Regions from separate parts of the Saccharopolyspora sp. NPDC002578 genome, predicted to be linked through region 4. Evidence: riboswitches for the same ligand, from Rfam matches in the RefSeq annotation. Region 4 holds a riboswitch; each other region holds the start of a gene.
The links. Region 4 has a riboswitch for cobalamin ahead of cobN (cobaltochelatase subunit CobN). Riboswitches for the same ligand answer to the same signal wherever they lie in the genome.
Positions count from the first base shown of each region.

Region 1 (7,592 bases), on a different contig from region 4:
TTTTCGAGTTCGATGCGACGAGACTCGTGGCGCATTTCGAAAGCTACGGCGACACGTTAGCGCGCGACGCGATCCCCACGAGGGCGACGTGGCTCATTCTGCCATCATTTCGCGAGCACTCCGCAAGAATGCGGATTGATTCGGACGATCGAGCATTGCGAATCCGGTTGAGATACCTCAACACCGGAGATACGGTATCTCCGCGCATTTCGAAATCAACGGTCGACCGACCCCGACTGCCAGGCTCGGAGCCGCACGCTCCGATGTTCATCCACAGTGGACACGGGTCCGGCCACGGGCGGTGCACCGCAGCCGCCGCGGACGCGCGTTCACGTGATCACAGCACGTCCGCGACCATGGCGCCGTCCTTCTCCCCGTGCACCGTCAACCGGCCCGACTCGTCCGGCGTGACGGACCACAGGACGTCCATGGGTCGTTCCAGCGTTCCCGGCACCGGGCCGCCGCCGGAGGCGTAGACCACGCGGCCGGGCTTCTCCGCGAGCTGGGCGAACACCGTCACGCCGCCGTCGGCGTTCGTCGCCGCCACCGGCGAGCCCGTGTGGACGCCTTCGAGCCCTGGAACGGGGTTCGAGCTCGCCGGCCAGCTGTTGGGGGCGCCCTCTATGGTCTGCCACAGCGCTCCGGATTCGTCCAGGGCGAACAAGTGCATCCGCCCGTCCCCTTGCAGAGCCACCGTCGGCGCCGCCTTGAGCGGCCTGTCGCGGAACGGGTTCTGCGGATTCTCCTTGAAGCTCTGGCCGGGCTTCTGCGCCCAGGCGCGAAGAGTCCTGGTCTCCTTGTCCAACGCGAAGACCCGCAGCGTGCCGTTGCGGTCGATGTGCACCTCGGGGTCCCCGAAGATCGGCGCGGCCGAGTTCTTGTCGCCCATCAGGACGGCGCCGCCCCACTTGTCCTCCCCGGCTTCGAGTTGACTGATGCTCCAGAGCTCGTCGCCGGCGTCCCGGAAGAACACCGTGATCTTCCCCGTGCCGTCCTTGGCCGCCGCAGGTCTTCCGCGCGCATCGCCGACGTGCGCCAACTGCCGCCAGTTGCCCTTCGCGGCACGGACATCACCGCCGATCGCCAGGTTGTACTCCAGCTTGCCGCTCTCGTCGACCCCGAACGCGATCAGTTTTTCGTTGGAATCCGGCAGGATGACGGCACCGTGGGCGACCGCGTCCCCGAGCTCCTCCGGTTGAGCCAGCGAACCGTCAGGCCGCTGCTGGTACCGGACGACGCCCGCCGCATCCTGGTGCAGCGTCACGAACCTGCCCTGGCTGTCAAGAGCGGTCGACGGCGCGGGGGCGTCGCAGTCGGCCGGAGCGGACCGGCTCGCGCATCCGCTCGGCGGTGGCGTGGGCGAGACCGGATCGGAGGACCCGAACTGCACCGCCACCGCAAGCGCCGCTCCAGTCGCCAGGAGAGCAACGAGCAATCGTCTTCCAGGCACGGCAGGCCACCTGAGAGCACCCCGCTTCCCGAGAGCACCCCGCTTCCTGGAAGCACTCCGCTTCGGCGGCGCAGGAGGCAGTGGAGCCGTTCGCGGCGGGACGGTGGTCGCGGAGTGCGCGGCATTCGCGGCCAGCACCAGGTCGTCGATGCGTTCGCTGCCGCGCTGGCGGGGCCGGGGCAGTCCGCGCCGGTGCAGCTCCCGGTCCAAACTCCGGAAGACGTCGCGCATGCTCAGCAGCGCCGGACCGGTGGGATCGCCGCGGTCGAGCAGCCGGATCAGCTCACCGGTGAACGCGGTGTGCCGGGCCCCGGGAGGCGCCAGCGCGACCTGATCACGCGCCGCCGAAGTCAGCACGTACCCACCGTGCACATCTGCGAGATCGATCGGGTCCTGCGAGCTGAGCGTGCCGATCGCGCGGCCGGAGAAGCAGCAGTCCAGCACCACGACGATCGCGCGGGCCCGGCTGTTGAGCAGGCTCCGCCGGATCGAGGAGTACGCGACGGAACTGTGCTCCAGCCGGTACGACTCGGGGTCCGTCGCCTTCGTCGCCAAGTACAGCTCACCGTCGGCGCTGACGAACCCGTGCCCCACGTAGTGCACGAGCAGCACATCCGTCGCCTGATCCGCCGCTTCCGCCACCGCGAGCCCCATCCGCATCGGATCGGCCGAATCCAAGATCCGAATGATCTGCTCCGAACGCACCCCGCACCGCTTCGCCAGCACGCCCGCCAGATCGTCCATAGTGGACTCGACAGCGGGAACCGGCGGCGCCGCGACGTCGTTCGCGCAGCTCTGCGTGCCGACCAGGACCACCCTGCTACCCGGCGAGCGCAACTCGGCCATCGCCGGATCATCCCTCCAGGCGCGACGCATCGGACGTGGTCGCGGCGAGCGCCGTGGACAGTTCGTTCGCGAGCCGCCCGCGAGCGGTCAGGTCCGCTGCTCGCAGCTGCCCGGCGGACAACGTGCCACCGGTGCCGTCGGCGGTCCTGGTGACGGTGCAGGCGACCTCGGCGGCCCGGTGCTGCAACCACGTGCTCACGGCGGTGACGACTCCGGACGTCGTCGCCCCGGTTCCCAGCGCCACCAGGATCAACGTCGGAACGGTGCCGAGATGACCTGGTTCGGGAGGACGTTCGACGAGCTGCACGCGCCCTCGCAGCTCCGGCTCCTCGGCCAGCCACGTCCGCAGTGCGCGCAAGTCGTCCGCCGCATCGTCCCCGGTCAGCGAGATCTCCAGGTCCACGTCGACCCCCTGTTGTCGAGTTCGAAACGGCGAAACGCGTCCGGAAGTCAGCGAATTCCGCGGAGCCACGTTAGCGCGAGTCACGACGCGCGCGAAGGCGGTGGGTCCTTTTCGCCGCACATTCACGAAAAACCCGCACGGGCGCACGTTCGGGTCGTCCGATCGAACCAACGGAATCGAGCTCGACGACACGCACGGTGATCAATTCGAGCTCGAACCCGACAGGACGCCGATTTTCACCCGGCACGGAATCGCACGTGCGGATTTCCATCCACAATGGACACCGAGCACCGCACGCCGTACACGTCGGCCACGAGCTGCTCGGTCAGCACCTCCGCCGGGGTTCCGGTGGCCACCACCCGACCGCCGGAGAGCACCGCGAGTTCGTCGCAGAACATCCCCGCCAAGTTCAGGTCGTGCAGGGCGATCACGCTGGTCACCGGCAGTCGCCGCACCAGCGCGAGCAGTTCCAGCTGGTGGGCGATGTCGAGGTGGTTCGTCGGCTCATCGAGGATCAGTTCCGCCGGTTCCTGCGCCAAGGCCCGCGCGATCTGCGCGCGTTGCCGTTCCCCACCGGAGAGGCTGTGCCAGCGCCGGTCCGCCAGCCCGTCGAGCCCGGTCTGCGCCAGCACCCGCCGGATGATCTCCGCGTCGGCCGGGTTCGCGCCGCCCCAGCCGTTGCGGTGCGGGGTGCGGCCGAGGGCGACCACCTCGGTCACGGTGAGATCGACGTCGGTGCCCACCTGCTGCTCCACCACCGCCACCCGGCGAGCCAGGTCGCGCCGGGGCCACTGCGGCACCGCGCGCCCGCCGATCTCGACGGCCCCGGAGCTCGGTCGCCGCAGTCCGGCCAGCAGCCGCAGCAGCGAGGACTTCCCGGACCCGTTCGGCCCGAGCAGGCCCACCGTGCGGCCCTCGTCGACGCGCAGGCCCACCCCGTCGAGGATCAGCGCGCCTCCGGCGGACCAGGACACGTCGTGCGCGGACAAGCTCACGACACCCTCCCCCGCTTGGCCAGCAGCACGGCGAACGCGGGCACGCCGACGAGCGCGGTGACGACGCCGACGGGCACTTCCTGCGGGGCGGCGATGGTCGTGGCCAGCACGTCCACCCACACCAGCAGCACCGCGCCGAGCACGGCGGTCACCGGCAGCAGCGCGCGGTGGCGCGGACCCACGAGCAGCCGCGCGGCCTGCGGCAGCACCAGCCCGACGAAACCGATCGCACCGGCGGCGGCCACCAGCGTCGCGGCCAGCAGCGCGGTCGCCACCAGCAGCACCGCCCGCAACCGTGCCACCCGGACGCCGAGGGAGGCCGCGGCGTCCTGCCCGAACGCGAACGCGTCCAGCGCCCCCGCCCGCGACAGGCACAGCACCAGGCACACCGCGCACACCGCCGCGGAGATCGCGACGTCGTTCCACCGCGCGCCGGACAACGACCCCAGCAACCAGAACAGCACCCCGCGGGTCTGCTCCGCGTCCGCCGAGGTGATCACGATGTAGGAGGTGAGCGCGGAGAACAGCTGGGTTCCCGCGACCCCGGCGAGCACCGTGTGCCCGGCCGCTCCGCCCGCGACCGAGGCGAGCAGCATCACCAGTGCGAACGCCACCAGCGCCCCGGCGAACGCGCCCGCGGTGAGCCCGATCGCACCCGCGCCGAGCCCGAGCACCACGACCGACACCGCGCCGGTGGACGCTCCGGCGGACACGCCGAGCAGGAACGGATCGGCGAGCGGGTTGCGCAGCAGCGATTGCAGCACCGCCCCGCACACGCCGAGCCCGGCTCCGCAGATCGCGGCCAGCAGCGCCCGCGGCAGCCGCAGCTGCCACACGATGCCCTGACCGATGCGGGAGACGTCGGTGTCGAGCAGGCCCAGCCGATCGGCGACCACGCTGCCGACGTCGCCGACGGTGAGGTGCGCCGGCCCGAGCGTGACCGCGACCGCGATCGACAGCAGCAGCGCCGGAATCCCGGCGAGCACGATCGCGACCGGCGGCAGTCTCCCCGCGGACGGCACTGCCGTCACCGCTGGCGGTCCATCTCGACGAGCCGGTCCGCGAGCCGTTCGATGCCCCGCACGGTGCGCATGCTGACGTTGAGCTCGGTACCCGTCATGCCCATCAGGTGCCCGTCGCGCACCGCCGCGAGCCGGGACACCGCCGGATCCTCGTGCAGGAACCGGGTCTTCGCCGCCAGCCCGTCGCCTTCGCCGTCGCGGGTGAGGTCGCCGAGCACCAGCAGGTCCGGGTCGCGCGCGAGGACGTCCTCCCAGGACACCTGCGGCCACATCGAGCTGATGTCCGCGTAGGCGTTGCGCACGCCCAGCGCGCGGGTCATGACCGCGGGTGATCCGGTGGAACCCGCCATGTACGGCGATTCGGTGCGGGCGAACCAGAACAGCACCGAGGTCTCGGCGCGGGAGTCGAGCCCGGCGACCTTCCGCTGCGCCGCCGCGACCCGGCCGCGCAGCTGCTCGGTGAGCGCGTGACCACGTTCGGGGACGCCGAACAGGTCGGCGATCTCCTGCACCTCGCGGTAGATGTCGTCGAGCTCCACCGGTTTCGGCAGCGGCGCCTCCTCCGGGAAGCAGTTGCTCGGCGACAGGTACGTCGGCACGCCCAGCTCACCGAACCGCTCGCGGTCGGCGACCCCCTCATCGGTGAACACGGCCTTGTAGGCGCCGAGCACGAAGTCCGGTTCGGTGCCCAGCACCGACTCGAACGACGGGTTGTTGTCGGCCAGCCGCGGCACCCGCGAGTTCGCCTCCGCCAGCGCCGGATCGACCGGGTCGGTCCAGGTCGCGGTGCCCACCATCCGATCCGCCAGCCCCAAGGCCAGCATGATCTCGGTCGTGGACTGGTTCAGCGACACCGCGCGCCGCGGCGGCGCTTCGACGGTGACGTCGGTGTCGCAGTTGCGCACCGTCGTCGCGGCCTCGCCGCGGATGGTGTCGTCGGCGGGCGCGGCGCACGAGACCAGCACGGCGGCGGCCAGCGCCACCAGCCCGAGGCGTAACGAGCGGGCGTGCGAGAACGGCATGGCACGAGGTTCCTCACCCCGGACCCAGGCGCGGAGTCCGGCAGGCTGCGACCCGGAACCGCCTGCGGTCCGGGGAGCCGGCCAGGTCTTCGGGCTCGGGCTCAGCGGGCGAGATCCCTTCCCGGACCGGGAGGTCCAGTGGTTCCGGCCGTGGCCGTCCTCGCCCATCGCCCCTACCGCTGCGCGTCAGCTCCGGCTTCCGACCGGATTCCCTGCCCTCACGGGCGCGACAGGCTCCCGAGCACCCTAACCGGACATCCCACTACCCCATCAAGGTGATGTTCCTCGCCGTGAGTAGGGGTGAGCGGCCTGCATAGGTGGTCGGGTGGCGGAACCTCAGTCGCTTCCTCGCTGCGGGATCTTTTTCCCGAGTGGCTCCGCCACGAGGGAAAAAGCTGTCCTCGCGAGAAACCCACTGAGAACCCGCGGGTGGTCGAGCTGCGTGCGTGGTCGCTGCTCAGCGACTTCGTCGCTGACAAGACGCAGACGTCACCAGGTGACGGGGAGTCTTGCGATTCCGTTGCCCATTTGTTCGTCGTCTTCGGAATCGGTGGGCATGCCGACCTTTTCGATCGGGACGGCGAGGGTGAGCTCGGGCAGGCGGCGCAGGAGCGCTCCGTAGACCTCTTGGAGTTCGATGCGCGCGAGGGGGGCACCGATGCAGTGCGACAGGCCGTGGCTGAACGCCAAGTGCGGGTTGGGGCTGCGGCCGACGTCGAAGGTCTCCGGGTCGTCGAAGACGCGGTCGTCGAACGACGGCGAGTAGTGGTCGCACAGCACCAGGTCACCGGCCTTGATGACGACACCGCCGATCTCGATGTCCTCGCCGGCGTAGCGGGGCTGGAAGGACTCGTCGACCTTGCTCAGCCGCAGCACCTCCTCGACGGCGGTCTCCAGCAGGCCGGGGTCGCGCACGACGCGTTCGCGCTGCTCGGGGTGCGAGGCGAACAGGGCGATGCCCGCGCTGAGGTTCGTCGGCGTCACCAGGTACGAGAAGCTGATCGTGGAGATCAGTTCGCACACCGTGCCGTCGTCGATCTCCGCCTCGCACAGCGCGGAGATGAGGTGCTCGTCCGGTTCGCGGCGCTTCTCCGCGACCAGTTCCTGCAGGTAGGCGAACAGCTCTTGGGCTCCGACGGCCACCTTCTCCGACTCGTCGAGCCGTCCGGCCCCGGCCAGCATCGCCATGAACCGGTCGTGCTCAGCCACGCCGAGCAGGTCGCAGAGCACTTCGAACGACAGCGGCAGCGACAGCTCCGCGTGCAGGTCCACCGGCGGCGCGGACGCCGTGATCCGGTCCAGGTGCGCGGCGACGCGCGCGGCGACCCGCTCCCGCAGCGCGACCATCCGCTTCGCGGAGAAGTGGGGGGTGAGCGCGGCGCGGGTCTTCACGTGGATCTCGCGCGCCACCTCCGGATCGTCGCTGCGCACCAGGGTGTCCAGCAGCGGGCTGTCGAGGTAGCGGGGCCGGTTCTCCGGGTCGGGGTGGGAGCGGCCGATGCGGCGGTCCTTGAGCAGTTGCTTGAGCTCGGCGAGCCGGGTCACCAGCCACGCCTCATCACCGGCGCGGGTGCGCACCTTGACGACGGGGCCGCGTTCGCGCAGCTGCCGCATCAGCGGGCTCAGCCTGCCGACCACGGACCCTTCGGACTTCAGCAGCGGCAGCTCGTCGACGGTCATGGATGTGTCCTCCGCGGCGGGGCAGCGATCATGGGCGTGCCGCCGACGTTAGGCCCCATTCGCTGGGGAAAAGACCACACCGCGGGAGCGGGTCGGCCCTCGGCGCCGGCAGCGGACGCCGCACTCGATCCGGACCGGACGGTCACCGCCGAAACGTGAAGTGATGACCGCTTT
Region 1 covers NZ_JBSFWJ010000002.1:188,581-196,172, forward strand. The annotation lists gene ACWD38_RS02440 (caspase, EACC1-associated type) at 338-2,296, opposite strand; gene ACWD38_RS02445 (effector-associated constant component EACC1) at 2,304-2,699, opposite strand; gene ACWD38_RS02450 (ABC transporter ATP-binding protein) at 2,936-3,694, opposite strand; gene ACWD38_RS02455 (FecCD family ABC transporter permease) at 3,691-4,725, opposite strand; gene ACWD38_RS02460 (ABC transporter substrate-binding protein) at 4,722-5,738, opposite strand; cobalamin riboswitch at 5,822-5,952, opposite strand; gene ACWD38_RS02465 (cytochrome P450) at 6,228-7,418, opposite strand; gene ACWD38_RS02470 (hypothetical protein) at 7,561-7,592, opposite strand, start outside.
Region 1: another riboswitch for cobalamin. It lies ahead of ACWD38_RS02460 (ABC transporter substrate-binding protein); the one in region 4 lies ahead of cobN (cobaltochelatase subunit CobN).

Region 2 (7,592 bases), on a different contig from region 4:
AGGCCGCGGCGAGCACGATCGCGCCCCAGCCGAGCAGCGCCGGGCGGCGGTACCACGCGGAGTCGCCGGGCAGCTCCTCACCGCGGTCGTTCGCCGCGGCCCTCGTGTAGACGAGCCCGCGCAGCTCGGAGTCCGGCTTCGGCGCGGTGGCCAGCGCGACGGGCACGCTGACGGCCACGTCCACGGTGAACGCGATCATGGAGGAGATCATGTTCGCGCCCTGGTCGGTGGCGATCGGCACGACGCCGGTCTTGTACGCCACGTAGAAGGTGATCGGCGCGATCGTGCCCGCCAGCAGGCCGTAGAAACCGGCCTTCGCGGTCATCCGCTTCCAGAACAGCGCCAGGATGAACGTCGCGAACAGCGGCACGTTGAAGAACGAGAACAGCGTCTGCAGGTAGTTCATGATGTTGCTGAACGATGCCGCGATGAACGCCGTGCCCATGCCGGCGAGCACGCCCACCGCGGTGACGACGCGGCCCACCCGCAGGTAGTGCGCGTCCGGCATGCCCGGTTTCAGGTAGGGCCGCCAGATGTCGGTGGTGAACACCGTGTTGAAGCTGGACACGTTCGCGGCCATGCCCGCCATGAACGAGGCCATCAGCCCGGTCACGGCCAGCCCCAGCACGCCGTTGGGCAGCAGGTCGCGCATCAGCAGCGGGATCGCGTCGTTGTAGTCGTAGGCGCCACCGGCCTGCCCGATCTGTGGGTACACCAGCAGCGCGATGATGCCGGGCAGCACCACGATCAGCGGGATGAACATCTTCGGGAACGCCGCGATCAGCGGGGTGCGCCGCGCCGCCGAGAGGTTGCGCGCCGACAGCGAGCGCTGCACCTCGGCGAAGTTCGTCGTCCAGTACCCGAACGACACCGCGAAGCCGAGCCCGAGGGTGATCGTCAGCCAGTTCGCCCCCAGCGGGTTGTCCTGGCCGAACCCGGTGCCGCCCCACGCGGTGAGGAATTCCGGTCCGGGGCCTGCGAAAACGCGGTCGATGAACCCGCCGATGCCGCCGACCCTCGCCAGGCCGAGCACGGTCAGCGGGACCAGCGCGGCCACGATGACGAAGAACTGCAGCACCTCGTTGTAGATCGCCGAGGACAACCCGCCGATGATGATGTAGGCGAGCACGAACACGCCCGCAACACCGATCGACACCGGCAGCGGCCAGCCCAGCAGCGCCCGCAGCACGATCGCCAGCGCGTACAGGTTCACGCCCGCGATCAGCACCGAGGCCACCGCGAACAGGGCGGCGCTGAGCAGGTGCGAGGAGCGGCTGAAGCGCAGCAGCAGGAACTCCGGGACGCTGCGCACCTTCGAGTTGTAGTAGAACGGCATCATCACCAGGCCGAGGAACACCATCGCCGGGATCGCGCCGATCAGGTACCAGTGGATCGTGTAGGCGCCGTACTGCGCCCCGTTCGCCGCCATGCCCAGGATTTCCGTGGCGCCGAGGTTCGCCGACACGAACGCCAGCCCCGTCACCCACGCGGGCAGCGATCGGCCGGAGAGGAAGAAGTCCAGGCTGTTGCGGACACTGCGCTTCGCGGCCAGGGCGATGCCCAGCACCACCGCGAAGTAGACGATCAGGATGAGGTTGTCCATCCAGTTCATGGACAGCCGTAAGCCATCGGCACTGAGCATGGTTCTCGTTTCCTCGTCTTCGTTGGCGAAGAGGCCTTCCGGGGTGATCTGCGTAGGGGTCGGGTGGCGGGACCCCAGCGCTGCGGGGTCGATGTCCCGGCCCGGCTCCACCGCGAGGGAAATCGCCGTCCTCGCGGGAAACCCGGCCGCGTGCGTGGTCACTGCTCAGCGGCTTCGCCGCCGACAAGATCGGAGGTTCGCAGGGATCAGCGGTGCGTTCAGGGATCGAGCGGACCGCCGAGCCCGCGTCACGGGTCGCGGGCTCCGGTGCTGTCGCGCACCACGAGTTCGGCCGCGACGATCGAGCGGTCGGGCACGTCCGCCGCGCCTTCGACCAGCCGGAGCAGCTGGTCGCACGTCATGCGCCCCAGGGCCAGGAAGTCCTGGCGCACCGTGGTCAGCGGTGGGGAGTAGTAGGCGGCTTCCGGCACGTCGTCGAACCCGACCACCCGCACGTCGCCCGGAACGGACCGGCCCGCTTCGGACAACGCGCGCAGCAGGCCGAGCGCCATCTGGTCGTTGGCCGCGAACACCGCGTCCGCGCCCGGATACCGCAGCAGCTTCCGCCCCGCCTCGTACCCGGAGCGGGGGCTCCAGTCCCCGCGCAGCACCGGAGGCACCGCTGCGCCCCGCTCCTCCAGCGCGGCCCGCCACGACTGCTCGCGGGCCTCGGTCTCGAACCAGCCGTCGGGACCGGAGATGTGCCAGACCGTCTCGTGCCCGAGCGCGAGCAGGTGCTCGGTGGCCTGGCGCCCGCCGTCGCGCTGGTCCACGGCGACCACCGGGACCGGCGCCTGCTCGGTGTCGGCGACCGCGACGACCGGCACGCCCGCGGGGACGTCGTCGAGCGCCCGTCCCGTCTCCGCGTGCGGCGCGATGACCACGATGCCCGCCACGCCCTGCGCGCTGAGCGCGTCGACCGCCTCACCGATGCCCGCTCTGCCCGGTTCGCGGACGCTGGCCACCGAGACGCCGAAACCGGAGTCGCGGGCGGCGTTCTCGATGCCGAACAGCGTGCTCGCCGGCCCGTGGAGCACGGAGTCCAGCGCGACCACGCCGAGCACCCGCGACCGCCCGGTGGCCAGTCCCCGGGCGTGCGGGTTGGGCCGGTAGCCGAGCCGCCGCACGGCGTCGAGCACCCGCCGCCGGGTGTCGGCCCGCACCGGCCCGGTGCCGTTGACGACGCGGGACACCGTCATGTGCGAGACCCCGGCGAGCCGGGCGACGTCGGCCAGCGAGGCCCGCTGCACCGGGCCCGGCGCACCGGCCACCGGACCACCGGATTCCTCGGCCATCGCCGCCCCCCGCTTCCGCCTCGATCGGATCGAGCCGCCAGTGTTAGCGCTAACACATCGGCGGTCAAGGTCCTCCGGGGCGAATTGCTCCGACCGCCGCGACGGCACTGCGGTGGACGGCGGCGCCGCCCACTCCATCGGGGGCAACCGCGCGCACCTCGGCCCTGGTGCGCGGCCCCGCTCTTCGGGCCGGAGCCGAAGGCCCCACCCCGGACGTGCCGGGCCGGCGCCCGCGATTTCGCGAGGAATCAACGGTCTCCGGCGTGTCCGACATCCCCTGTGGACAACCGTTCCGGCAGATCAGCGGGGGCACGATGGGCTCGGAGCGGGGGTTTCGCCTCGTTCGGGTGGTTCAACTTCTCGCGAAATTGCGGGAATCGTCCACAACGTGACGGCTGGGGCCGGGGTCAGCTGGGGCCGCGGCCGGTCACCAGGTGGTGGTCGACGGTGAGGTTGATGCCGGTGCAGAGGGCGACCAGCAGGCCCGCCGGGACGAGGACCGCGCACGGCTGCAGGAACAGCGCCTCCTGGTTGCGCTCCACCAGCACCGCCCAGTCGGCGGTGGCGGGATCGAGGCCCAGGCCGAGGAAGTTCGCCGAGGCGACGAGGTACAGCACCAGGCTCAACCTGCCGCCCGCGTCCACGGCGACGGGCGCGAGCACCCCGCGGCCGATGTAGCCGAAGTGGATGCGCCACCACGATTCCCCTTGCAGCGCCATCGCTTCCACTGCGCCGCGCCGGCCCGCGTCGAGCGCCGCACCGCGCACGATCCGCACCACGGCGGGCAGTTGCAGCAGCGCCACCGCGACGACGAGCGCGCCCGCCGTCCGGGTACCGGTGGCGGCCAGCACCATCAGCACCAGCAGTCCGGGCAGTGCCAGCACCAGGTCCAGGCCGCGGGTGAGCCACCGGTCGAGCCACCGGTACGGCTGGCCCACCGCGGCCAGCGCCAGCGGCACCCCCGCCAGGTAGGACAGCGCGAGCGCTCCCCCGGCCAGCGCCAGCACCGATCCGCCGCCGTGCAGCGCCAGGGCGAGCACGTCCCGGCCGAGCACGTCGGTGCCGAGCGGGTGCGCGCCGCCGGGCGGCAGCAGCGGGACGCTCGCCGCGTTCACCGGCCCGGTCAGCAGCGGTCCGGCCAGCGCCGCCATGAGCGGCACGCCGAGCAGCACCCAGCCGAGGACGCGGCTCATCGCGCGCCCGCCCGGAACCGGCGCGCCGCCAGGTCGACGACCGCGTTGACGCCGATCGTGACCGCGGCGAACAGCAGCGCGTAGCCCTGCACCGCGGGCAGGTCCCGGGCGCGCACCGCCTCGACGAACCCGGACCCGAGCCCGTCGAGGGCGAACAGCGCCTCCACCACGACCACGCCGCCGAGCAGCCCGTCCACGGTGCGCCCGAGTTGTTGCAGCACCGGGCCGATCGCGTTCGGCAGCACGTGGCGCAGCACCACCGCGCGCGCACCGAGCCCGGCGCGTCGCGCGTGCGTCGCGAACTCCGCGGAGTTCGCGACCACCACGCCGGCGCGGACCTGCCTGGCCAGCGCGGACAGCTGCTTGGCCACCAGGACCGCCACCGGCAGCACCAGCACCGCGGGTTCGGCCGCCAACGACCAGCCGGACAACCCGGCGGCCGTCGCGGGCAACCAGCCCGCCTGCACCGAGAACACGCCCACCAGCAGCAGCGCCAGCGCGAACTCGGGCACCGAGTTCAGCAGCACCACCGCGAAGTTCACCGAGCGGTCGAACCGGGATCCGGCGCGCAGTCCGCTGCGCGCGCCCAGCCACAGCGCCAGCGGCAGCACGATCAGCAGGGTCAGCACCGCCAGCAGCACCGTCGTCGCGGCGTTGCCCGCGATCTCGTCGACAACCGGGCGCCCGGTGCGCAGCGAGGTGCCGAGGTCGCCGTGCAGGATTCCCGCCGCCCAGTCCAGGAATCGGGTGCCCAGCGGCTCGTCCAGGCCGAGGCGCCGCCGCAGCGCGTCGACCTGCCCGGTGTCGGCGTGCTCGCCGAGGACGACTTCGGCGGTGTCGCCGGGCAGCAGCGCGGTGAGCGCGAACACGCCGACGGCGACCAGCGCGATCTGCGCCACCGCGACGCCGATCCGGGACAGCACCGCGCCGAGCACCCGAGCACCGGGGGCCGCCCCGCGCAGCCGCGGAGCGAGCGCGATCACCCCACGCTCACCCGGTCGAACCGGGCCCAGTCCAGGGAGTTCGGTGGTGCTCCGCGCACGCCGGACACCTGGTCGGAGGTGGCGACGTTCCAGCCGCTGAAGCCCCACACCACCATGCCGCTGTGCTCCCGCGACAACCGCTGCGCCCGCGCCAGCAGGGCCGCCCGCCGATGTTCGTCGGCTGTGGACAGAGCTTCGGCGTGCAGCGCGTCGAATTCGGCGGAGCGGTAGCCGGTGTAGTTGTTGCCGCCCGCGTCGGAGGTCATGCGCTGGCCGAGGAACGTCGGCACCGGCAACGCGGCGGTCCTGCTCAGGGAGGCCACGCCGTGCTCCTTGATGTCGGAGAAGTACGTTTCCGACGGCCCGACCCGCGGCGTCACGCGCATCCCGATGTCGCCCAGCTGCTGGGAGATGAGGCTCGCCGCCGACTCGAAGTACGGGTCGACGGAGCTGGTCTGCAACTCCCAGCCGAGCCCGTCGGCGCGGGCCTCCCGCAGCAGCGACCGGGCGAGCTCCGGGTCGCGGACGGGTTCGGGCAGGCCCGCCGGGTAGAACCGCAGACCGGCGCCGAACAGGTCGTTGCCGATCCGTCCCTGGCCGCTGAGCGCGATGTCGAGCAGCGCTCGGCGGTCCAGCCCCGCCCGCACCGCGCGCACCAGCCTGGGGTCGGAGAACGGGGGCCGGTCGACCTTGAGCAGCAGCGACTGCATGGTGCCGAACGGCGCGGAGTGCACGCGCGCCCGGCCGCCCTGCTCCAGCAGTCGCACCGAGTTCGCGCTGACGTCGTGGGCGTAGTCGACCTGACCGGACAGCAGCGCGTTGACCCGCGCGCTCTCCTCCTCCATCGGCACGAACTCCAGCTCGGCCGGGGTGGCCGGGCCGGACCAGTGGTCGTCGAACCGCGCGAACACGGCGGGTTTGCCGGGTTCGAAGGACACGAAGCGGAACGGTCCGGAGCCGACGGGGGCGGTGAAGTCGGTCGTTCCGGCGGGCACGATCTCGGTGGCGGGGGCGCCCCACGCGGCGGGGAACTCGAAGTTCGGCGCGCCGAGCACCAGTTCCAGTTCGGTGGCCGAGATCGCCGTGCTGGCCGCGAAGTCCACGTCTCCGAAGTGCGCGCTCGCCTGCGCCGCGGTGGAGTCGTCGGCGATGCGCCGGTACGTGTAGAGCACGTCTTCGGCGGTCACCGGGCGTCCGTCGTGGAACTTCGCCGGGCGCAGCCGGATCCGCCAGCGGGTGCCGGTCGGATCAGGCTGCCACCACTCGGCGAGGCGGGGCACCACGCTCATGTCGTCGGCGTAGCCGACGAGCGTGTCGAACAGCGCTTTCGCCCTCGCCTGGTCGACGAACAGCGAGCCGGTGTGCGGGTCCAGGGATTCGGTCGCCCCGCCCGCGGGGAACGCCACCCGCAGCCGCCCCGGGCTCGACCCGGAACCGCCGGAACAGGACACCAGGGGCACCGCGGCGAACGCTCCCGCGACACCCGCGAGCAGCCGCCTGCGGCCGAGCACGCCGCTCACGCGGCGCGGCAGGACTCGGGGGACCGACCGGAATCCGGCGCGTACAACGAGTTCGGGTGCACTTCGTACCTCCTCGGGGCTCCGCGACCCCGTGCGAATCGGTACGACGGTGCCAGTCTCCTGGCTCATGGATCAGCGCCGCGCCCCGCCTTCCCACCGGTTTCCCGGCAGTGGCCCCAGTGGACGCGGCTCCCCATTCACAGTGGCGGGACCGCGCCGGATTCCTCACCGGCTTCCTGCACACCGTCGCAGTGGAACGTCGCGACAACCTTTCAGCCTGCGTTGATCGTTGTCAAGAAACATGTGAACCACCCGATGCGGGCGGACCCGCGGTCATCGCCCGACCCCGCTGCGCCGCCGGTGATCAGTACTCGTCGTGGTAGCGGACCTTGTCGCTGCCCGCCGGAGCGCCGACGGCACTCGCCCGGCCCTTCGGTTCCTCCCACTCCTCCTGCCTGCCCAGCGCGGTGAGGTCGAGCAGGCTCGTGGTGCTGCCGAGGCCGTCGAGGCCGCGCGCGTACGTGGAGTAGGTGTGGAACACGGCGTCCCCGTCACGCAGGAACACGCTCAGGCCGGGCAGCTCGAACGGCTCGGAGCCTTCGACGTAGTAGCCGACCCCGGCCCGCTCCAGCTCCGCCCTGGTGCGGTAGTTGTACTCGATCGGCGACACCGATTCGTCGTGGGTGACGTGGAAGTCGTGGTTGAACCGGCCGCCGCCGGAGGAGTACCACGGGAACGTCCAGCCCATCCGCTCCTTGAACGGTTCGATCTTGTCCAGCGGCGCCCGCGAGACCACGACCAGCGAGGTGTCCCGCGCGCGCAGGTGCGTGAGGTCGCCGAACTGGTCGACGAACCCCGAGCAGCTCGGGCAGCCCGCGTCCCAGCTCGGGTCGAACATGAAGTGGTAGATCAGCAGCTGGCGGCGCCCGCCGAACAGGTCGAGCAAGGTGGCCGTCCCG
Region 2 covers NZ_JBSFWJ010000059.1:9,673-17,264, reverse strand. The annotation lists gene ACWD38_RS23155 (sodium:solute symporter family protein) at 1-1,642, opposite strand, end outside; gene ACWD38_RS23150 (LacI family DNA-binding transcriptional regulator) at 1,891-2,937, opposite strand; gene ACWD38_RS23145 (ABC transporter permease) at 3,345-4,130, opposite strand; gene ACWD38_RS23140 (ABC transporter permease) at 4,127-5,113, opposite strand; gene ACWD38_RS23135 (ABC transporter substrate-binding protein) at 5,110-6,633, opposite strand; cobalamin riboswitch at 6,727-6,918, opposite strand; gene ACWD38_RS23130 (DUF899 domain-containing protein) at 6,998-7,592, opposite strand, start outside.
Region 2: another riboswitch for cobalamin. It lies ahead of ACWD38_RS23135 (ABC transporter substrate-binding protein); the one in region 4 lies ahead of cobN (cobaltochelatase subunit CobN).

Region 3 (7,592 bases), on a different contig from region 4:
GGGCGAACGTGGCGAGCACCGCGTCCTCGATCGCGATCCCGGCCGGGTCGTGGCCGCCCAGCACCGCGTCGCGCACCCGCCCTTGCAGGAGGCGGACCCGCTCGGGGTCGGGCAGGGCGATGTCGTGGACCGGGAACAGGCCCAGCGCCCGGCGGCGGTCGGCAGTGATGACGCCGGTGGCGGCGAGCAGGTCTCGCATGGTCGCTTCCGCCGTGTGCCAGCTGTGGTCCACGACGGTGAACCACCGGCGCGGCCGATCCGGGGACACGTGGTCCAGGACCTCCGCGAGGAACGGATCATCCGGGGTTTCGGTGCTGGTACGGGCGGCTTTGCCCGCCTCGTCCCGGAACCATCCGGCGAGGGCCAGGTCGGCCACAGCGGCGGCGCGCACGAGCTGACCGCGCACCAGGGCGCTGCTGGATTCGATCCGGCCCTTCTCCACGTCGTAGCAGAGCAGGTACATCTCGTGCGGCAGCGGCAGGTTCATGGCGTTCCCTCGCGACTCGGCCGGGGCGGTTCCCCGGCGTGGACGAGGTCAGTCAAAACCGTGCCGACGCGGCATGGTCAAATCCGATCCGGAACAAGATCCGCGGAAGTGGCTCAAGTCATGCGCCGACGCTGGGGAGGTCGCCGTCCCCGCGTCGCCCCGTGCCCGGCGGCGCTCACCGGTAGCAGTAGGAGTCCGACGAGGCGTCGCCGCCTTGGAGGCGGACCTGGTGGGTGCGGAGACCGCGGAAATCCGCGCCGTGCGGGAAGAAACCGGCGTCGACGGCGAGCCCGCCCGCCGGGTCGGCGTCGAGCTTGGCCATCCAGGCGCCCACGCCGTCCGGGTAGAACTGGTCGTCCCAGGCGCCGTAGAGGGAGTTCGTCACGTACACCCGGCGGCCGTCGCGGCTGACCTCCACCATCTGCGGTCCGCCGGAGAGCGGTTCGCCGGGCGCGGCCGGGTGCTCGTGGTGGGCGGTGATGCCACCGAGCCGGACGGAACCGGTTTCGCGCGGGGACGCGGGATCGGTGACGTCGAACTGCTTGAGCTCGCCGGTCCCCCAGCAGGACACGTACAGGAACCGGTCGTCGACGGACAGGTCGATGTCGGTGATCAGCGGTGGTACCGCGCCGAACGGGCGCAACGCCGGGGGCAGCGCGTCCGGGTCGGCGGGCGCGGCGGGCACCGTGATCACCTTGTCCGCCCGCCACTTCTCGCCGTCGAGGTGCCAGCGCCACACCGACGCCGACAGGTCCTCGGTGGAGACCACCACTCCGGCGAAGCCCCAGGTCGCTTCCGGGTCGTGCGACGGGCGCAGCTCCAGCACCATCTGGTGCTGCTCGCCCAGGTCCACGCGCTGCCGGTGCGCGCCGGCCGCGAGGTCCCAGAAGTGCAGGGCGTGGCCGTACTCGTGGGCCAGCAGCCGCTCCGGCACCAGACCGTCCTCGATGAGCGACGGCGCTGCCCACTCGCTGCTGATCAGGGTGTTGCGGTTGAGGTGCCACCAGGCGTCGTAGGCGAGGCGCTGCGGACCCCGATCGGTCTCCCACGCCCGCAGCACGTCGAACGAGTCGTGGTCCAGCAGCGCGATGCCGCCCGGCCCGTCGGCGCCGTCCCGGCCGCCGAGGCAGGTGAGGAACACGCCGTCCGGACCGCAGTGCAGCGTGTGCGGGCGGGAGTACCCGGCCTTCGCGGAGAGCTCCGCCGCCGTGATCGTCTTGACCAGGCGCGGCGCCCTCGGGTCCGGGACGGTGTCGAGCACGTGCAACCGCGAGGAGCGCAGGCCCGGCACGATCAGGTAGCGGCGCGCCAGCCCCGCCATGTCGTGGCCCTCGTGCTGGAGCGCGCTGCTGCACGCGTTCCACCCGAAGTGGTGCAACTCGTCACCGGTGCCGGGCATCTCGGTCCAGCCCACGACCCGGCCGTACTCGGGCGAGGACGGGTTCACGTCGAGCACCGCCATCGCGTCCGGGCGGCTCGCGGAACGGTCGAAAGCCGCCACGTAGGCCACTTCCTCGCGCGGCGCCGCGATCGCGTCGGCGGGGCTGCGGTAGAACGTCGGATCGGTCATGCCGGGACCTCCCGTGGTCGGCTGGTGCCCACGGGATACACCGCCGCACGGGAGGTCGCCAGCGCGTCACGCGGTCGTGGGCTGCTCCTGGCGCGCCCGGCCGAGCGCTCCGCGCCGTTCCATGAGCGCGGTGCCCCCGGCTCCCGCCAAGCCGACCAGCAGCAGCGCCAGCCACGGCAACCACCGCACGCCCGGCTCGGCGAACGCGTCCAGCAGGGCACCCGCCAGCCAGCTCACCCCGGCCGCCACCAGGCTGGAGACCAGGTAGTAGAAGCCGTAGTAGGTGCCCGCGAGCCGTTCGCTGCCGATCTCGGGCAACAGCTCCATCGCGAACGGGTTCGTCATGGCCTGCCCGACGGTGAACAGCACGATCGCGATCACCACGGGCACGAACGCCAGCGCCGTGCCGAGCGCGCCCGCCACCGGGAGGCGCTCCGGCAGCACCGGGGCCGCCAGCATCAGCGGCACGAACGAACCGCCCATGCAGCACAGGCCCAGCACGATCGACCGCCCGGAGCTCCACCGCCGGCGGCACCACTCGGTGATGCGGACCTGGCCGAACACGCCGATCGCGGTGGACACCCCGAACACCACCGCGATCGACCACGCCGCGCCGGACACGCGCTGCGCCTCCAGCGGCAACGTCAGGTAGAGCTGGTTGTAGAGCGCGAAGTACGCCGACAACGACAGCGTGAAGCCGAGGAAGCGGCGGTTGAGCACCACTTCCCGCCAGCTGCCCAGCACGCTCTGCTGCTGCGGCTCGACCTCCCGGTGCGGCAGCACCAGCAGCTGCGCGGCGGTGAGCACCGCGAACGCCACGCACGCCACCAGCGCGATGACGCGGAAGTCCACCGCCAGCAGGGCCGCGCCGAGCAGCGGCCCGACCAGCGTGCCCGCGTGCTGGAAGACGTTGAACACGGCGAACACCTCGGCTCGCCGCTCCCCCGCCTCGTGCATCAGGTAGGTGCGCACCGCCGGGTTGAACAGCGCACCGGCCAGCCCGGTGAGGATCGCCGCGGCGAACAGGCCCGGCAGCGAGGTGAACACGGCGAACAAGCCGAACGACACCACCCGCAACGCGCAGCCCGCGATGATCATCGGGCGGCAGCCGAGCCGGTCCGCGGCGGTCCCGCCGAGCAGGAACATGCCCTGCTGGCTCAGGTTCCGGACACCGAGCACCAGGCCGACCACGGCGGCGCCGTAGCCGAGGTTCCCGCTCATGTACGCGGCCAGGAACGGCATCAGCATGTAGAAGCCGACGTTGATGCCGAACTGGTTGATCACCAGCAGCTTCGCGGCCGGGGACAGCCTGGCGAACGCGGCGCGGTTCATTCCCGCACCTCGCAGACCGGGCAGCCCGCCGAACCGGCGGTGCGATGGGCGCAGGGATCGACCACCTTGCGCGACCTCCTCCAACTCGTCTTGCTGTCCACTTCGGACGGAATTCCGTCCGTTTCGGATGGTTCGGTGACCGGATCGGGCAGGTTCTGGGCGGTGTGGAAGTCCGCGTCGTAGATCGTCCGCCAGTACCGGTGCGGCCCGTCGGGGAACACGGCGGCCACCCGGTCGGAGCCCAGTCCGCGCGCGCACCAGGACGCGACCAGCGCGACCGCGCCGGTGCTCCACCCACCGGTGGCGAACGACCCCGCAGCCAGCCGCCGGCAGCCCGCGACGGCCTCCGCCGCCCCGACCCAGTGCACTTCGTCGAACGCCGCGTAGTCCACGTTGCCCGGGTGGATGCTGCTGCCCAGACCGCGCATCAGGCGCTTCACCGCCGGATCGCCGAACACCGTGGAGCCCGCCGCGTCGACCCCGACCAGGCGGGCCTCCGGACGGTGCTCGCGCAGCACCTGCGCGATCCCGGCGCTGTGACCGCCGGTGCCGACGCTGCACACCACGACCTCGACGTCGTCGAGCTGGTCGAGCAGTTCGCGGCCCAGCCCGTGGTACCCGGTGACGTTGTCCGGGTTGTTGTACTGGTCCGGCCAGTACGGGTCGGGCAGCGTCGCCATCAGCTCCCGCACCCGCTCCAGCCGGGCGCGCTGCCAACCGCCCACCGGGTGCGGCGACCGCACCAGCTCCACCCGCACGCCGTACGCGGTGAGCAGGGCGCGGGTCATGTCGTCGAGCTCGTCGTCGGCGACGACGACCACCGGATGCCCCCAGGCCGCCCCGACGCACGCCAGCCCGATCCCCAAGGTGCCGCTGGTGGATTCGACGACCGTGCCGCCGGGGCGCAGCTCGCCGCGCTCGCGCGCGCCCGCCAGCATCGCGTGCGCCGCCCTGGCCTTCATCCCGCCGGGCGCCACGCCCTCCAGCTTCGCCCAGAAACCCGGGTGCTCGAAGGCGATCGGGGTGGTGACGCGCAGCAGCGGGGTGTTGCCTATCAGGTCCAGCGGCGACTCGGACCGGGCCGGTGCCCGACCGGTCATCGCGGCGCCTCGTAGGTGTGGATCGTGGTCTCCTCGCCGGAGAGCCAGAAGAACGGGTACGGCTCCGCCGATAGCGCCTGCACCGGGCCGCCGAGCAGTTCCCGCAGCACCGCGGCCCCGGTCTGGGCGAACAGGGTCAGCGGCAGGTCGCGCGCCGCGCAGGCCGCGGCGATCTCGTCGAACGTGCCGTTGCCGAGCACCATTCCCGAGGCCAGCACCGCGTCGGCGCCCTCGATCGCGGCCGCGTGGTCGGTCAGGATCGGCTCGTCCCACTCGGTCCGGCCACCCTTGAGGTCGCACGGAACGCAGGTCAGCCCGCGCTCCCGCAACGCGGCGAGCAGCGAGTTCACCACGCCGATCACCGCCACCCGGCCGCCCTCGGGGGCCCGGGTGATCGCGGCCACCGCGCGGGCCCGCGCCATCGACTTCGCCAGCGAATCCCCCGCCGGGACCCGTACCTGGCGGGCCAGCGGGTGCGCGCCGTGCGGAGTGGTCGCGGTGAGGTAGGCGTCCAGCGCGGCCACCCGGACCGGGCGCAGCGGGTGCGCCAGCAGTTCGGCGACGCTGCGCCCGACGGTGTCGCGCACCGCGTGCTCGTCGAGCGCGCCGGGTTCCACGGCGCAGGAACCGACGGCCGGGCCGACCCGCACGCTGAGCACGGTGTTGACGTAGCCGGTGCCGCGACCGGTGTGCCGGGCGGCCTGCACGGTCAGGAACGCCACCGCGGCCGTGGTCTGCTGCGGTGTTCCCCCGTCGGCGCCGCAGAACGCGCCGGCCAGAGCGGACTCGATCAACGAGTCCGAATAGGACTGATCAGTGGTGGCAGGAACAGGACGCACGTGTCTCCCGAAGCCGGTCCGGTCAGCGACGATCGAAGGCGGGCTACGCCCGGGGGAGACCACAAGGGTCCGAGGGGAAAGTTGCGCCCGTCGGGCGCGATGCGTCGATGCGCAGCACCACGTACCTCCTCCGGAGCTCCGCGACCCCGTACGAATCGGTACGACGATGCCAGTGTCCTGGCTCGTGGATCAGAACCCTGGCCTCCGGCCTTCCCACCCTGTCGGGCAGTGGCACGGGTGGAGGCGGGCTCCCCACTCACAGTGGCGGGACCGCGCCGGAGTCACACCGGCTTCCTGAACACCGTCGCTTGAACGGGTGAAAAGTTCGCAGTCCCGCTGAGGAATGTCAAGTGCGCCGGACGTCGGAACGCAGCAGCGACGACACGCGGAAACTGCGTCCGCGCAGGTATGAGCGCCGGAAAACCGGCGCCGCCGAAAGAACTATGACGTCGATGACCCTTGCCGGAACATCGGAGCGGATGCTCGCGCGGTGTTCCGGCAAGGGCCGTGCGCGACGTTCGGCCGAGCCTCCGCGGAACGAGGCGCCCGAGACCGTCGGATAGTCGGCCGGATTGGTTCCCGGCAATTCTGGAAAAAACCGGGCGAAATTCCGCCGGAGCGCGGATCAGACCGCCACCGCTCCCATTCCGCCGCGTCCGACGGCCCGGCGGCGGGCGGTGAGGTACAGGAAGGAGCCGGGCCCGCTGGAATCCACCACGTCCAATCCGACCGACCCGAACGCCTCGGCGATCGTCTCCGGTTCGAACGACCGCAGCCCGAACACCCGCTCGTGGCAGCGCTGGAAGTAGCGCTGGAACGCGCGCGTCCCCGGCCGGTAGGTGGTCGCCGTGAAGGTGCCCGCCGGATGCAGGCAGCGCGCCACTTCCGCGATCACCCGCTGCGGCTCGGGCAGCAGGTGCAGCGCGTCGGAGCAGTTCACCGCGCCGAGGAAGGCGTCCGGGAACGGCAGCGCCCGCGCGTCGCCCTCGGTGAACAGCACGCCCGGGACCGCCGCGCGCGCCACCTCCAGCAACGGCGCCGCCGAGTCCAGGCCGAGCACCCGGTCCGGGCCGACCTGCTCGGCCAGCACCCGCGTCCAGCGCCCGGTGCCGCAGGCCACGTCCAGCACCGGCCCCGGCGCCGGGCGCAGGTTCCGCCGCAGGTAGGCGTCCTCGTCCCACGCCGTGACCGACCGGTCCCAGTTCCCGCCCGGTACCGCGCCCGACTCCGCGCGCAGCAATTCGATGCGCTGGCCCGCCGTCGACTCCTGCTCCAGCAGCCGCCGGTAGGCGCCGGACGCGGGCGTGACGGGTTCCGGCGGTTCCGGCAGCTCCGGCCAGCCGAACGCGTGGTGGATCTCGTGCTCGGCGCGCGCGCCCTGGTAGGCGCGCAGCGCGGCGGTCTCGGCGTCCCACAGCTCGGCGAGCTCCGCACCGGCTCGGACCGGACCGGTGATCGGCGCGAGGCTCCCCCAGTGCGCCGGGGACGGCCAGGCCCGGCCGATTCCCGCCGCACAGCTCGGATCGGTGAAGTCGGGGACGGTCAAGCAACGGCGGAGCCGGGCGGCGTCGTGCTCGTCCAGATCCGCCGGCAGCACCGGCGAGATCCGGTCGCGCTGCTCCGGCAGGTGCATCAGCAGGTGCAGCAGCGCGGTGCGCAGGCACGGCTCGGTGTCGGCCCGCTCCAGCAGCCGCAGCGACGCGTTGAGCCGGTCGCCGAGCACGCCCTTGATCTGTCCCGGCAGGTACGAACTGCTCTCGTCGTCGCCGAGCAGCACGCCCAGCAGCAGCGCCACCCGCGCCCGGTTGGGGTGCGGGGAGCCGGTGAGGACCTCGACCGGGCCGACCAGGTCGGCCGGGCCGGCCGCCGCCGGGTCGAGCAGCTCGCGGGCGAGCCGGGCGAAGGCGACGTCGGACACCTGCGGGTCGTGGTGCACGAGCGCGGCGCGCAGTCCTCCCCACCTCGCCGTATCCGGCGCCGGGTCCGGCTGGGCTGTGACCCGCGGGAGGCCCGGTTGCTCTTGAGCACGCATCTGCTCGACTCCTTCGCTGTTGCACCGGGACCGGCCGTGCCGGGCGAATCCGGCTCGGCGCAGTCGAATTCGGGGTGACCGGGGAACTCGGTCCCGCTGGAGAAGCAGGTCCCGCTGGAGGACGTCGGCGAGCGCGGGGCACTGGCAGGTCCGCGGAGTCCGAGACGGGATCGCGGCGGCAGGCGCGTCGTTGCGCCGAATCGCGGCCGGCGGAGATTCGCACAGCGCCGGT
Region 3 covers NZ_JBSFWJ010000002.1:131,127-138,718, forward strand. The annotation lists gene ACWD38_RS02190 (GOLPH3/VPS74 family protein) at 1-487, opposite strand, end outside; gene ACWD38_RS02195 (selenium-binding protein SBP56-related protein) at 663-2,057, opposite strand; gene ACWD38_RS02200 (MFS transporter) at 2,124-3,389, opposite strand; gene ACWD38_RS02205 (PLP-dependent cysteine synthase family protein) at 3,386-4,489, opposite strand; gene ACWD38_RS02210 (Rossmann-like domain-containing protein) at 4,486-5,328, opposite strand; cobalamin riboswitch at 5,479-5,647, opposite strand; gene ACWD38_RS02215 (class I SAM-dependent methyltransferase) at 5,954-7,360, opposite strand.
Region 3: another riboswitch for cobalamin. It lies ahead of ACWD38_RS02210 (Rossmann-like domain-containing protein); the one in region 4 lies ahead of cobN (cobaltochelatase subunit CobN).

Region 4 (7,592 bases):
GTGGTGCAGCGGCCACCCGAACCGCGGGTGCCCGCCACCACCGTCGAGGAAGCGCTGGAACGCCTGCGTCACGCCGGGTAGCGGCGCGGGGTGAACACCGCGCCACCGACCGCCCTGGTCGTCGACGAGCCGATCACCAGCAGGCAACGCATGTCCACATCGGACGGATCGAGGTCGCCGAGTTCCACCGTCCGCACGGATTCCTGCGGCCCGCCCACGTCCCGCCCGATGATCACCGGGGTCTCCGGCGCGCGGTGCTTGAGCAGCGCGTCGCGGGCGGCGCCGACCTGCCAGGTCCGGCTCCGCGACGCCGGGTTGTAGATCGCCATCGCCAGGTCCGCCTTCGCCGCCGCCTCCAAGCGCTCGACGATGATCTCCCACGGCTTGAGCCGGTCCGACAACGACAGCACGCAGTAGTCGTGGCCCAGCGGAGCGCCGACGCGGCTCGCCACGGCCTGCGCGGCGGTCAGGCCGGGCAGCACCCGCACCGGGACGTCGGTGAACCGCTCCTCGGTCGCGACCTCCAGCACGGCGCTGGCCATCGCGAACACGCCCGGATCGCCGGAGGACACCACCACGACCCGCGAACCGCGCCGGGCCAGGTCCAGCGCGAACTCGGCGCGCTCGGCCTCGACCCGGTTGTCCGAGGCGTGCTTGCGCTGGCGCGGATTGGTCGCGAGCCGGTCCAGGTAGGGGCCGTAGCCGACGAGGTCGTCGGCGGCGGCGACGGCGGTGTGGGCCTCCGGGGTCGTCCACTGCGGACCCGCGGGGCCGAGGCCGACGACCACGACCTCGCCGATGCCGGGCTCGCGCGCCGCGGCGGGCGCGGATTGCTCAGTCGTGGCAGGGGAAACCGGGACGCCGGTCGCGTCCGTCAGGTTCAGCGGGCTGCCCGAGTTCACCGGGCTCGGCAGCAGCGCCAGCGAGAAGTACGGCACCGACGCCGGATCCACCTCGGCCAGCGGCAGCAACCGCTGGCGCTCCGTGGTGGCGCGCTCCACGAAGTACGCCTCGTCGAGCCGTCCCGCCTTCTCGAACGCCTCCTTCACACCGTCGAAGGTGCGGCCCAGCTTCATCACCGCGGCCGCGTCCGTCGAGGCCAGGTGCTCGGCGAGCTTGTCCGGCTCCAGCGTCCCCGGCAGCACCGTCAGCACCTCGTCGCGCTCCGCCAGCGGGCGCCCCAGCATCGCGGCGGCGCCGCTGACGGAGGTCACGCCGGGGATCGCGGCCACGTCGAACCGGCCCACCAGGCGCTTGTGCATGTGCATGTAGGAGCCGTAAAAGAACGGGTCGCCCTCGCACAGCAGCGCCACGGTGCGCCCGGCGGCGAGGTGCGCGGCGAGGCGTTCGGCGGCCTCGGCGTAGAACTCGTCGATCGCGCCCTGGTAGCCGCCGGGGTGGTTCGTGGTCTCCGTCGTCACCGGGTAGACCAGCGGTTCCTCGACCTGACCGGCCCGCAGGTACGGCTCGGCGACGGACCGCGCGATGCTGCGGCCGTGCCGGGCGCTGTGGTAGGCGATCACGTCGGCCTCACCGATCAGCCGCGCCGCCTTCACCGTCACCAGCTCCGGATCTCCCGGTCCGAGCCCGACGCCGAACAACCTGCCTGCCTGCTCCACGGTGCTGCTCACTCCTGTTCGCTCGCGATCGCGTTGATGGCGGCCACCGCCATCGCGCTGCCACCTCGGCGGCCGTGCACCACGAGGTGCTCCAGCTCCGGGTGGTCGGCCAGTGCCTGCTTGGACTCGGCTGCGCCGATGAAACCGACGGGCAGGCCGAGCACGGCGGCGGGCTTGCCCGCTCCGGCGTCGACCATCTCCAGCAGCCGGAACAGCGAGGTGGGCGCGTTGCCGACGGCCACCACCGCGCCGTCGAGCCGGTCCCGCCACAGCTCCATCGCCGCCGCGCTGCGCGTCGTGCCGAGCTCCTGCGCCAGCTGCGGCACCTGCGGGTCGCCGAGGGTGCAGAGGATGTCGTTGTCCGCCGGGAGGCGACGCCGGGTGACGCCCGCGGCGACCATCGCGGCGTCGCAGAACACCGGCGCCCCGGCGCGCAGCGCTTCGCGGGCGGCCAGGACCGCGTTCGGCGACCAGGCGATGTCGCGCACCAGGTCGACCATGCCGCAGGCGTGGATCATGCGGACGGCGACTCCGGCGACTTCCGGTGGCATGCCGTCGAGTTCCGCTTCGGCGCGGATCGTCGCGAAGGAGCGGCGGTAGATCTCCGCGCCCTCCCGGATGTACTCGTAGCCACCGGTGCCCTCGGCCCCGGCTGGATTGCGTCCGGTACTCACACTGCCCTCCGTGCCGCTTCGAGCGCGGCGGATAACTCGCCGGCGGGTTCGCCGCCGACCTCGTAGCCGGCCTCGGTGGCCAGCACTTCCACTCCTCGTCCCGCCGGTCGGCCGCAGCGGCGCGAGCAGCCCGCCCAGTGCACCGGCAACGCGCCGGGCCGGGCGGCGCGCGCCGCGTCGGAGCGCACGTCGGCGAGGGATTTGGCGCAGCCGGGGCTCCCGGTGCACGCGGTGACCCCGGCCAGCGGCGCGGCGGTGTCCACCACGAAACCGGCTCCGTCCATTTCGGACAGCAGGGTCGTCGCGTCGTGCTCGGGGATTCCGGGCAGCAGCAGGGTGCGCCACGGCGTGAGCCGCAGCGGGCGGTCCAGGGCGGCCAGCGCCGCGACCTGCTCGGCGTTCAGCCTGCCCAGCGGGGCGCCCAGCGCGAGGCTCACCCGGCCGTCGCGGCGGTGCAGGACGCCGAGATCGGCGTGGGTGGCGACGGGCTCGACGGGACGACCCGGACCGGAGTGGCACGTCGTTGCGGGAGAAGACCCGACGCCGCCGGCCGGTTCCCCCACGCCGGGGGCGGAACCGGCGCGTTCAGCGGCACCGCTCGCGCTGATGGGCCGCTCGGTGCGTTCAGCCGATCCGCCGGCTGCGGCAGGAACGGTCCCGGCACGCTCAGCGGAACCGTCCGTGCCGGGAGCAGATCCGGTGCTGTCAGCGGACTCCGCGCCGGTGTCGGCGATCGGCGCACCGTCCTCCGCCGGGCCCGGTTCGGCGATGACGCGCGCGGCGATCAGCCGGGGACCGTCGGTGAGTTCGGCGAGCCGCCAGCTCGCCGACTCCTGCCGCCGCCGTTCCGCGAGGAACGCCTCCGCCGCGAGCACCGCGGCGCGCGCCGCGTCCGCGGTCGCGACCCGGATTCCTTCGTCCGCACCGGACAGCAGCACCGCGACCGAACCGTCCGCCGGGGCGAGCCCGATGTCGGCGGCGAGCCCGGCGACGTCGCCCCGCCCGTCGTCCACGGTGAACAGGAACCGCCCCGGCAGCTCCGCGAGCGCGGGCGCCGCGCACAACCGCCGGTCGAGCTCGGTCGACACCGCGTGCACGTCCAGCGACCCCGCGTCGTCGCAACCGGTGTAGGGCGAGGCGATGATGTTGCGCACCCGCTCGTGCGTCGGCGAGGGCAGCAGGCCCGCGTCGGCCAGCGTCGCCGCGAACTCCGCCACGGCGTGCGGCGCGAGCCCGCGGACCTGGAGGTTCGCCCGCGAGGTCAGCTCCCAGCCGCCGTCGCCGAGCTCCGCCGCGGCGGCCAGCGCCCGCACCTGCCGCGCGTCGAGCCGCCCGCCCGGCACCCGGACCCGGGCCAGGCCGCCGTCGGCGGCCTCGTGCACCCGCAGCGCGCCGGGGCACGCGTCCGGTTCGGCTCGTGGCGGCACGGTTCTCCCCGCTCTCATCGCTCGTGGTCGGTCGGAACTCCCAGCGCACGGCGCGGGTCTCCGGTGGTGCGCGGCCCTGGGCGCGCACCGGCGGTCGTCGATACTACGGCCAGGCCTCGTTGCGGACGCAAAACGCGATGTGCCTCACCACAGCCACCCCCGACCCGGCGGCCTCCCCCGCACGACCGCCCCGCGAACCCCGGCCGGACCTTGTTCAAGCCCTCGCAATTTCGCGAGAAATCGAACGCCCCCGGCGTGCCGGACACCCCATGTGGACAACTCGTTTCCCCTGATCAGAAGTGGTTCCACGGCCGGGATCAGGAACGTTCACCTCGATCGGGTCGTTCGATTTCTCCCGAAATTGCGGGAATCGTCCACAACGTGACGAGTGGGGGCGGCGTGCGGGGGTGCGCCGGTGTCGACCGAGTTCGCGGTGAGGGGATTCCTCGGCGAGCGCTCGTGTCCGGTGGGTGACCGTCGCGCGAGCGTTCCGCCGAACGGCGCGGTGCCACGTGCGTGATCTCTCGCGCACCAGCGCAGCAGGCCACTTGACGAACGATCGCCCCGTTGCGGAGAGTGGTCGACGGCGACGAGTGGAGGAAGCCGGTGCGAGTCCGGCGCGGTCCCGCCACTGTCACCGGGGAGCGGACTCCGCACAACGAAGGTCACTGCCCGCGCACGTGCGCGGACGGGAAGGCCGGAGCGAGCGCCGATCCGGGAGCCAGGACACTCCGCGCCGCCACCGCCCGGTCCGACACCGGGTGCCGACGACTCCGGGGCGAGGACCCCGAGGAAGGTTGACCATGCGTCCTGTCCGCATGCCCGCGTCCCTGCTCAGCCGGGAGCGTGCCGCATGATCCTGCTGCTGTCCACATCGGACACCGATCTGCTCAGCGCACGCGCCAGCGGTGCGGACTTCCGCCTCGGCAACCCGGCCCGGCTCGGCGTGGACGACCTGCCGCCGCTGCTGGAGGGCGCCGACCTGGTGATCGTGCGGCTGCTCGGCGGCCGCCGCGCCTGGGAGGAGGGCCTCGACGCGCTGCTCGCGGGCCCGCGCCCGGTGGTGGTGCTCGGCGGTGAGCAGGCCCCGGACGCGGAGCTGATGGAGTGCTCCACCGTTCCCGGCGGCGTGTGCGCGCAGGCCCACGCCTACCTCGCGCAGGGCGGCCCGGAGAACCTGACGCAGCTGTTCAACTTCCTGTCCGACACGGTCCTGCTCACCGGCCACGGCTTCGAGCCGCCGGTGGAGACGCCGAAGTGGGGCTTGTTGGAGCGCGAGCCGCGCAACGCCGAGGGCCCGAAGGTGGCGGTGCTCTACTACCGGGCGCACCACATGGCGGGCAACACCGCGTTCGCGCACGCCCTCTCCGACGCCATCGAGGACGCGGGCGGCCGGGCGATGCCGGTGTTCTGCGCGTCGCTGCGCGCCCCGGAACCGGGCCTGCTGGACACGTTGCGCCAGGCCGACGCGCTGATCGTGACGGTGCTCGCGGCGGGCGGTACGAAGCCCGCGACGGCCTCGGCCGGTGGGGACGACGAAGCGTGGGACGTGGGCGCGCTCGCCGACCTGGACGTGCCGATCCTGCAGGGCTTGACGCTGACCTCCAGCCGCGAAGCGTGGCAGGACAACGACGAGGGCCTGTCCCCGCTGGACATGGCCACGCAGGTCGCGGTGCCCGAGTTCGACGGTCGGCTGATCACGGTGCCGTTCTCGTTCAAGGAGAACGACTCGGAGGGCCTGCCGGTGTACGTGGCGGACCCGGAGCGCGCGGCGCGCGTCGCGGGCATCGCCGTGAAGCACGCCCGGCTGCGGTACGTGGAGCCGAAGGACAAGCGCCTGGTGCTGATGCTCTCGGCGTACCCGACGAAGCACTCCCGCATCGGCAACGCGGTCGGCCTGGACACCCCGGCGAGCGCGGTGGGCCTGCTGCAGCGGCTGCGCGAAGCCGGTTACGACATCGGCCCGGAGGACGGTCCGGACGCGCTGCCCGGCGTGGCCGCGCAGGACGGCGACGCGCTGGTGCACGCGCTGATCGCCGCCGGTGGCCAGGACCCGGATTGGCTCACCGAGGAGCAGCTGTCCGGCAACCCGGTGCGCATCCCCGCGAAGCGCTACGCCGACTGGTTCGCGACGCTGCCCGACGACCTGCGCGAGAGCATCGAGGGTCACTGGGGCCCGCCGCCCGGCGAGCAGTTCGTGGACCGCTCGCACGACCCGGACGGCGAGATCGTGCTGGCCGCGCTGCGCGCCGGCAACGTGGTGATCATGGTGCAGCCGCCGCGCGGCTTCGGGGAGAACCCGATCGCGATCTACCACGACCCGGACCTGCCGCCGAGTCACCACTACCTGGCCGCCTACCGCTGGCTGACCGACGAGTTCGGCGCGCACGCCATGGTGCACCTGGGCAAGCACGGCAACCTGGAGTGGCTGCCCGGCAAGACGGCGGGCATGTCGGCGTCCTGCGCGCCGGACGCGGCGCTGGCGGACCTGCCGCTGATCTACCCGTTCCTGGTCAACGACCCCGGCGAGGGCACCCAGGCGAAGCGCCGGGTGCACGCGACGCTGGTGGACCACCTGGTGCCGCCGATGGCGCGGGCGGAGAGCTACGGCGACATCGCGAAGCTGGAGCAGCTGCTCGACGAGCACGCGCAGATCTCGGCGATGGACCCGGCGAAGCTGCCCGCGATCCGCAGCCAGATCTGGACGTTGATGCAGGCCGCGAAGTTGGACCACGACCTCGGGCTGGACGAGCGCCCGCACGAGGCCGAGTTCGACGACATGCTGCTGCACGTCGACGGCTGGCTCTGCGAGATCAAGGACGCGCAGATCCGCGACGGCCTGCACGTGCTGGGCGCCGCCCCGAAGGGCGAGGCGCGGGTGAACCTGGTGCTGGCGATGCTGCGCGCCCGGCAGGTGTGGGGCGGCCAGAGCGGCGCGCTGCCCGGCCTGCGCGAGGCGCTGGGCATGTTGGAGGACGGCAGCGTCGCGCGCGGCACCGTGGACGACGTGGAGACCTCCGCGCACGCCCTCGTCTCCGGCATGGAGGAGCACGGCTGGGAGCTCGGCGCCGTCGTCGAGGTGTGCCGTTCGGTGCTGGGCGACGCCCCGGACGACGTGGTGCGGGTGCTGGAGTTCGCGGTCGCGGAGGTGGTGCCGCGCCTGGACGCCACGACCGACGAGATGGGTGCGACGCTGCACGCCCTCGAAGGCGGCTACGTCCCCGCCGGGCCGAGCGGTTCCCCGCTGCGCGGCCTGATCAACGTGCTGCCGACGGGCCGCAACTTCTACTCGGTGGACCCGAAGGCGGTGCCGAGCAGGCTCGCCTGGGAGACGGGGCACGCCATCGCGGATTCGCTGATCGAGCGCTACCTCGCCGACACCGGCGAGTACCCGCGTTCGGTGGGCCTGTCGGTGTGGGGCACCTCGGCGATGCGCACCTCCGGTGACGACATCGCGGAAGTCCTGGCGCTGATGGGCGTGCGGCCCACGTGGGACGAGGCGTCGCGGCGCGTCAACGGCCTCGAAGTGATCCCGCTCGACGAGCTGGGGCGTCCGCGCGTGGACGTGACGGTGCGCATCAGCGGTTTCTTCCGCGACGCGTTCCCGCACGTGGTGACGCTGCTCGACGACGCGGTCCGCAAGGTCGCCGCGCTCGACGAGCCGGACGAGCAGAACTTCGTGCGCGCCCACGCCCAGGCGGATCTGGCCGAGCACGGCGACGAGCGCCGCGCCACGACGCGCATCTTCGGTTCGAAGCCCGGTGCCTACGGTGCCGGTCTGCTGCCGCTGATGGACAGCAAGAACTGGCGCGACGACACCGACCTGGCCGAGGTGTACGCGGTGTGGGGCGGTTTCGCCTACGGCCGCGGCC
Region 4 covers NZ_JBSFWJ010000022.1:19,553-27,144, forward strand. The annotation lists gene ACWD38_RS13395 (cobalt-precorrin-6A reductase) at 1-81, shown strand, start outside; gene ACWD38_RS13400 (precorrin-2 C(20)-methyltransferase) at 69-1,631, opposite strand; gene ACWD38_RS13405 (precorrin-8X methylmutase) at 1,628-2,293, opposite strand; gene cobG (precorrin-3B synthase) at 2,290-3,720, opposite strand; cobalamin riboswitch at 4,318-4,451, shown strand; gene cobN (cobaltochelatase subunit CobN) at 4,574-7,592, shown strand, end outside.